Ancylothrix sp. D3o: one gene and its partner. The protein of the gene in region 1 interacts with the protein of each later gene in a pairwise test. Links are inferred from orthologs where the notes say so. Each region holds a gene or a part of one and is shown in the gene's direction. Other genes may lie near its edges.

Region 1 (3,273 bases):
TCACCAATGCGAGCGGTAAAATCACCTATGATTAGCACGGCAGTATGACCGGCATCTTGAAACGCTCGCAACTTCCGCACCGGGATACTGTGACCTAAATGGATCTCACTACCCGTCGGGTCAATTCCAAGTTTCACCCGCAGAGGCCGGTCAGATTTCAGTAACCTTTGGATGAGATTTTCGTCAGAATCGCTAGAGTCGGGCCGGTCGGGGAAAATTTCACTGACACCCCGACGCAGCCAAGAAAAATCTACCGATTGCTCGGACATTGTTGTTAAAACCATAGTTTGAGAAACCATAATTTGATTACACAGACTGCTATAAAACCCTGGGGGAGCGCTCCCTAAACGGTAAAAAATTTCACAGCCAGATTACTATATGCAAAAATTGGAGAAATATCTATATGATCTCAAAAAACTCTCCTATTGCTCTGAGACTGCTATCAAGTAGACTTTTGTTCTGTCCTGATGGCTAAGAGCGGGGGTGGTGAAAATACTAAAAGTCAGCGGATTAGCCGTTTTTTGGGTGGCGGTGATGCCACACTCAAACTAAAATTTTTAAGGAATCCACCCGCAGACCCTTGTTTCGTATCGTAATAGTTGGCGAAGCCATTAAGCCTTTTTTTTCGTTGAGGATGTGATAAAAGCCGTGTCAACAAACACAATTAGACAAGAACGAGTTAAAAACACAGCCCCGATCTTTGGGTTTGTCCAAGGAGTCAGCAAGGTAACAGCCGGCACACTTTTAGGCATTACCATGTTGGCAAGTTCGGTGGTGGCCGGTGGGCTGGTGGGCTTGGCGATCAGTTTCCGCAACTTACCGGATGTGCGTGTATTGCGTAACTATGTGCCCACAGAAACTACCCACATATATGACATCAACGGCGCACTCCTCACGAGTATCCACGATGAGGCAAATCGAGAAGTCGTCCCCCTTAATAAAATTTCTCCTGACCTCAAGCGAGCCATTTTAGCTATTGAAGACAGCCATTTTTACAGCCATCACGGTATTAACCCCGGCGGCGTTTTGCGGGCTATGGTGGCGAATATGGAAAGTGGCCGAACCGTTGAGGGTGGTTCTACGCTGACGATGCAGTTAGTCAAAAACTTGTTTTTGTCTCCCGCCCAAAAAGTTAGCCGAAAAGCTGCTGAGGCGGTTATGGCCATTCGTTTAGAGCAAATTTTTGGCAAAGAGCAAATTTTAGAGTTATATCTCAACCAAGTTTACTGGGGACATAACTTGTATGGAGTGGAAACGGCGTCTCGGAGTTATTTTAATAAGTCAGCTTCGCAGTTAAATTTAGCAGAATCGGCAATGATGGCCGGTTTGGTGCAAGCGCCAGAAGAGTTTAGTCCGTTTGTTGATTATAAAACTGCTAAACAGCGGCAGGCGATTGTCCTTAACCGGATGAAAGAGCTTAAGTGGATTACGCCAGAAGAGGCTGATGCTGCCAAAAAACAACCTCTGAAAATCGGTAAAATTACGTCGTTTCCGGGTAGTAAGATTCCTTATGTCACCAATGCAGTCGTACAGGAATTGAGCAAACGTTTCGGACGGGATGCGGTGCTCAAAGGTGGGATGCGTATTCAAACTACCATTGATACAAAAATGCAGCGCTTGGCTGAAAGAACCGTTAAGGAAGCCTACGAACGCCTGAAATATCAAATTGGTAATGACCAAATGGCTTTAGTGGCCGTTGACCCTCGTACCCATTATGTTAAGGCTATGGTGGGTGGGGTTGATTTTGAGAAAAGTCAATATAACCGGGCTGTACAAGCGCAGCGGCAACCGGGGTCTGCTTTTAAACCGTTTGTTTATTATGCGGCGTTTGCTTCAGGGAAATATGGCCCGGATTCAATTGTGATGGATACGCCGGTGACTTATCCTGATGGAGATTTCGGTTATTCTCCAAGAAACTATGGTGGTGGGTTTTCTGGGGCTGTGTCAATTCGGCAAGCTTTGGCTGTGTCTTTAAATATTCCTGCTGTTAAGTTGGGGCAGGAAATTGGTTTAAATAAGGTGATTGAAATTTGCCGCACTTTGGGGATTAAGAGTCCAATGCAGCCGGTGATTTCTTTGCCGTTGGGTGCGGTTGATTTAACGCCGATGGAAATGGCGGGTGCTTTTGCGACGTTTGCTAATAATGGCTGGCATTCGGAACCTACGTTTATTGTGCAGGTAACAGACAGTACGGGGCAGGTTTTGCTAGATAATACGCCGAAACCGCGTTTGGTGCTTGATCCTTGGGCTTCGGCTTCTCTGAATAGTGCTTTACAGGGGGTTATTAACCAAGGGACGGCTACTTCGGCGGCGATTGGCAGGCCGGCTGCCGGTAAAACAGGTACGACTTCTGCGGAACGCGATATCTGGTTTGTGGGTTATGTACCCCAGTTATCTGTGGCGTTGTGGATAGGCAATGATGATTATACGCCGCTGGCGGCGGGGGCAACGGGTGGGGGTTTTGTGGCGCCGGTTTGGCGTGATTTTATGGTTCAGGCATTGCAAGGCACGCCGGTGGAGTATTTCCGTCCCGCTTCTGATTTTGAGCCTCCCCAATAAGGAGGATTTTGGATGGCTAAAAAACCGGGTTTTTGTGGCTGAGAAACCGGGTTTCTAAGAGCTTTTTGATTTCATTCAAAAGTTTATAATCAGATACCCGGTTTCTAAATTTTTGTTCGTCACGCTTGCTTCTCTAACTCTGCCTTCATTCTTTCGAGGGTAAAATTCATTTGCTCAAACATTTGTTGAGGAGTCATGCCAAACTGACCTAGCTGAGTCTTCAATTGCTCCACTGTCATTTGTGCCATAAAATCTTCTGAAAGTTCAAAGCGTTTCATAAAAATGCGATAGCGATCCATCATCGCCTCCATTTGGTCAATGAAAAGCTTTTTGCCTTCGCGGTCAAACTTACCATAACTACCGCCTAACTTAATTAGGGCTTGATAGTCCTCAAATAACTGTTTAGCTTCTTGCTGAACGATTTCCGAATCAAAAAATCCCATTGCCCCGATTACCTTATACTCAACAACTAAGTAAAAAGTCGCCAATCGCCTGTCTTACCTAAACCTATTTTAATGCAGTACCAACTTTTGGCTAAAATTTTCCAGTGTGGAAACCCCTAAAAGCGCACCGGCCCAAAACGCTCAAGCGGCCAAAACCGAAACACCGCCCGCCCCACAATATTTTCCTCTGGCAAAAATCCCCAGATATGCGAGTCATTGCTATAGTTACGGTTATCTCCCATCACAAACAAAGATCCAGACGGAACAGTGG
Region 2 (3,240 bases), on another replicon or contig:
CCGATCTGAGCCAGTCTGAAAAGCTCATCAAATCTTGGGAGATCGAGCCGTGCAAAAATAGTGATTTGATATAGGACAAGTCTATGACTGCTGCTATTAAAGCCTCTCTTTCGAGCCACCGGCTCCAACCCCTACCCAAACCTGAAAGTGCCGCAACCAGCGCCAAAGTCACGCCCATAGATAGAAAAAAAACAACCCTACCATCCGTTAGCAGGGGCGAGCAAACCGTACAAATGATGCCCTCGCCGACACAGATGCCGGTGTGGTTGCGTTCTTTGATAGAAGCTCAACAAGCTTCATCGATATTAACCTTGGTTTTAGTCGCGGCTTGTTTAAGCGTCTATGGCTTCACCGTCTACTCCCAGGAAAAATGGCAACAAGAATCGAGCAAACTGAACTCTTTGCGCCGCGACGAGCGCCAATTGATCGCCGCCAATGAAACCCTCAAAAATCAAATTGCCAAATTAGCCGACCGTCCGGGCAGCGGTTTAGTGCAACCCAATTCCTCTCAAATTATGTTTCTCGAACCAGCCCCCCAGCGCACTCAACCAGCAACCCCCGCCCAGTCTCGCCCAGTAATGCCCCAAGATACCGAGCCCGCTCCTCTCGGTTACTAACATTTGTGGCCCAATGGACATAAATAGCAGCAATTGGCCGTTTTTTTTCCAAAAAACCACCGATGGGTTGATTGACAAGGGTAAGTAAATAAAACCCCAACAAGAGTTATTGTTTGCGAGAATACAGGCCGAGGAAATAATGGATGCCAGCAACCCCCCAAACTCAAAATTAAAAGCTTTTAAAGGTCGCAAAAATAACCGGCGCTTGAGCGTTGTTAGCAACAATTCGCCTCCCCTACGCGAGGCTAAGCGAACAAGAAAGGACAAAACCGGCATCCCCTCCAACCAACCAACCCCGCTCAACCGAAGACGCCGCCGCCGTCCTCAGAAGCCGTCTTCTCCACCGGCTATCGAGATGTCGCCTCGCGGTAGGCGCTGGAGATTGTTATTGGTGTGGGGAGTTTTGCTGGCAGGCAGTCTAGGTTTAACCTTAAATTTAGTTAAACTACAAATTTTTAAAGGCTCGGATCTGCGTGCACGAGCAATGGCTCAGCAACAACTCGCTCCTACCCGCATGATCCCCCGACGGCCTATTATTGACCGTCAAGGTAATTTTTTAGCCATCGACCGGCCCGTTTATACGCTCTATGCTCACCCGGTGATGTTTAACCAGCCAGCCGTTGAGGTAGCCGAAAAGTTAGCGCCGCTTTTGCAGCGAAAAAAGTCAGAATTAATCGATTTATTCTCTCAGGGAGACACCGGCCTCAAAGTTTCTGAGTTTCTCTCAGAACAAGTGCGCTCTCGAATTGTTGAACTCAGGCTCGATGGTTTAGAACTGTTAGAAAGTTATGCTCGTCTCTACCCCTACGAAGACCTTGCGGCTGAGGTTGTGGGCTATGTGGATGCAGAAAATCTTCCTCAAGCCGGTGTTGAATACAGTTTTTCTCAAATGCTTGAGCGCAATGTTCCCCCCCACAGTCCTGGTTTTGTGGCTATTGATGAGTTGCGTTTACAATTGACGCTTGATAGCCGGTTACAGCGAGCCGTCCGCAGAGCTTTGAGTGAAAAAATGACAGAGTTTAAAGCCAAACGCGGGACTGTAATTGTTATGGATGCTGTAGATGGTTCGCTTTTGGCGCTGGTTTGCGAACCAACTTACGACCCGAATCAGTATTTCAAATATGATTTGTCTCGCTTTAAAAATTGGGCTGTTTCTGATATTTATGAACCCGGTTCTACTTTCAAACCCTTGACAATTGCGATAGCGCTGGAAGCAGGAACGGTTCAACCTGATTCGGTGGTGTACGACAGCGGACAGCTTTATGTGAATGGGGCGACGATTGGTAACGCTGATGGAGCCGGTCGCGGTACGATTTCTCTGACGGAAGTGATGCAATATTCTAATAACGTCGGCACGGCACAAGTGGCTTTTTCGCTGAAACAAGATTTGTTTTATAAGTGGTTAGAACGTTTAGGATTAGGTTCAACTCTCAAAACAGATTTACCTTTTGCCGGTCGAAGTCAAATTTTGAGTGAAAAAGAATTTTTGGCCGGCAAAGTTAATGCAGCCACTACAGCGTTTGGACAAAGTTTTGCAATTACTCCTTTGCAACTTGTAGAATTTTATGGAGCTTTAGCCAATGGTGGCAAATTAGTTTCTCCCCATGTTGTCAAAGGTTTGACTGATAGTAATGGCAAATATTATTGGCAGCCAAAATTAGAAGAAGCCGAGCAAATTTTCTCGCCTAGTACCACGAAAGCGGTTCTTGCCATGATGGAAAAAGTAGTAACTGATGGCACCGGCAAAGCCGCTCAAATTGAAGGTTATCGCATTGCAGGCAAAACCGGCACCGCTCAAAAATCTAGCGCTTCTGGAGGCTATTCTGATTATGCCAAAATCGTGAGTTTTGGGGCTGTAGTGCCGGCAGAATCACCCCGTTATGTAGTAGTAGCAATTGTGGATGAGCCGGTGGGGGGAAGTGGCGGCGAGGTAGGAGCACCAATTGTTAAAACTGTCATTGAAGCCTTAATCGCTCTTGAAAAAATCCCCCCTACGACAGCCCCAGAAAATAATCGCCGATAAACCCAGAAACCTGCTGTGCATTTATCTGCATTTATCTGCGTTTATCTGCTATAGGATGCGGTTAATTTCTTCTTAAATTTTGACTCTCCCGAATTTGCTGTAACAGTTTCTCAATTGTTGTAGCCGGTTCCAAACACCGTAAACCTTGACAAACCAATCCAACACTACCCGCCGGCAAACCTGTTTCTACTTTATAAACTCCTGCCGGCCCGTATTCCTTAATAAGTTGAGCAATCTGTTCCGAACCTGTGCGAATTAAAGTTTGATTTTGATACCAGTCAAGGGCGCTAAATAAACTCGGACAACCTTGGGAAGCTTGCAACATAGCACTGCTAAAAGCTTCTAACGTTTTTTCTGCTTTTGCCAGATATTCTAGGTTCTCGCTGAGTTCTGTAAGACGCACTAAATTTGCAATAGCTATACCATTTGCCGAAGGAGTCGCATTGTCTATATAACTGCGTTCTCGGACTAATAAATCTTGACTGGCATCACTGGCTGTATTGTAATAACCGCCACTTTCAGAACTCCACAAAAATTCGTCAAATTCGGCTTGTAATTTGAGGGCGTTTTCTAACCATTGGTTAGGCTCCAATGAGGGAT

Evidence for each region.
Region 2: the proteins of NG798_RS13100 (region 1) and NG798_RS07355 interact in binary tests that used the Escherichia coli proteins (3 or more experiments, as listed by UniProt). The link is inferred for Ancylothrix sp. D3o from one-to-one orthologs.

What each region holds. Positions count from the first base shown.
Region 1 is NZ_JAMXEX010000006.1:41,325-44,597, reverse strand. What follows is about bases 155-3,103. They hold NG798_RS13100 (transglycosylase domain-containing protein), read left to right. Parts: upstream 155-648; coding sequence 649-2,559; downstream 2,560-3,103. Other genes in these bases: NG798_RS13095 (DUF1825 family protein), read right to left, coding at 2,679-3,002; tyrS (tyrosine--tRNA ligase), read right to left, coding at 155-299. Outside these bases: more of tyrS, read right to left, coding at 1-154; lepB (signal peptidase I), read right to left, coding at 3,119-3,273. UniProt on the Escherichia coli protein: Cell wall formation. Synthesis of cross-linked peptidoglycan from the lipid intermediates.
Region 2 is NZ_JAMXEX010000002.1:736,965-740,204, forward strand. The notes cover bases 283-3,198. They hold NG798_RS07355 (penicillin-binding protein 2), read left to right. Parts: upstream 283-756; coding sequence 757-2,640; downstream 2,641-3,198. Other genes in these bases: NG798_RS07350 (hypothetical protein), read left to right, coding at 283-617; NG798_RS07360 (thioredoxin domain-containing protein), read right to left, coding at 2,702-3,198. In the rest of the region: more of NG798_RS07350, read left to right, coding at 84-282; more of NG798_RS07360, read right to left, coding at 3,199-3,240. UniProt on the Escherichia coli protein: Essential cell division protein that catalyzes cross-linking of the peptidoglycan cell wall at the division septum. Required for localization of FtsN.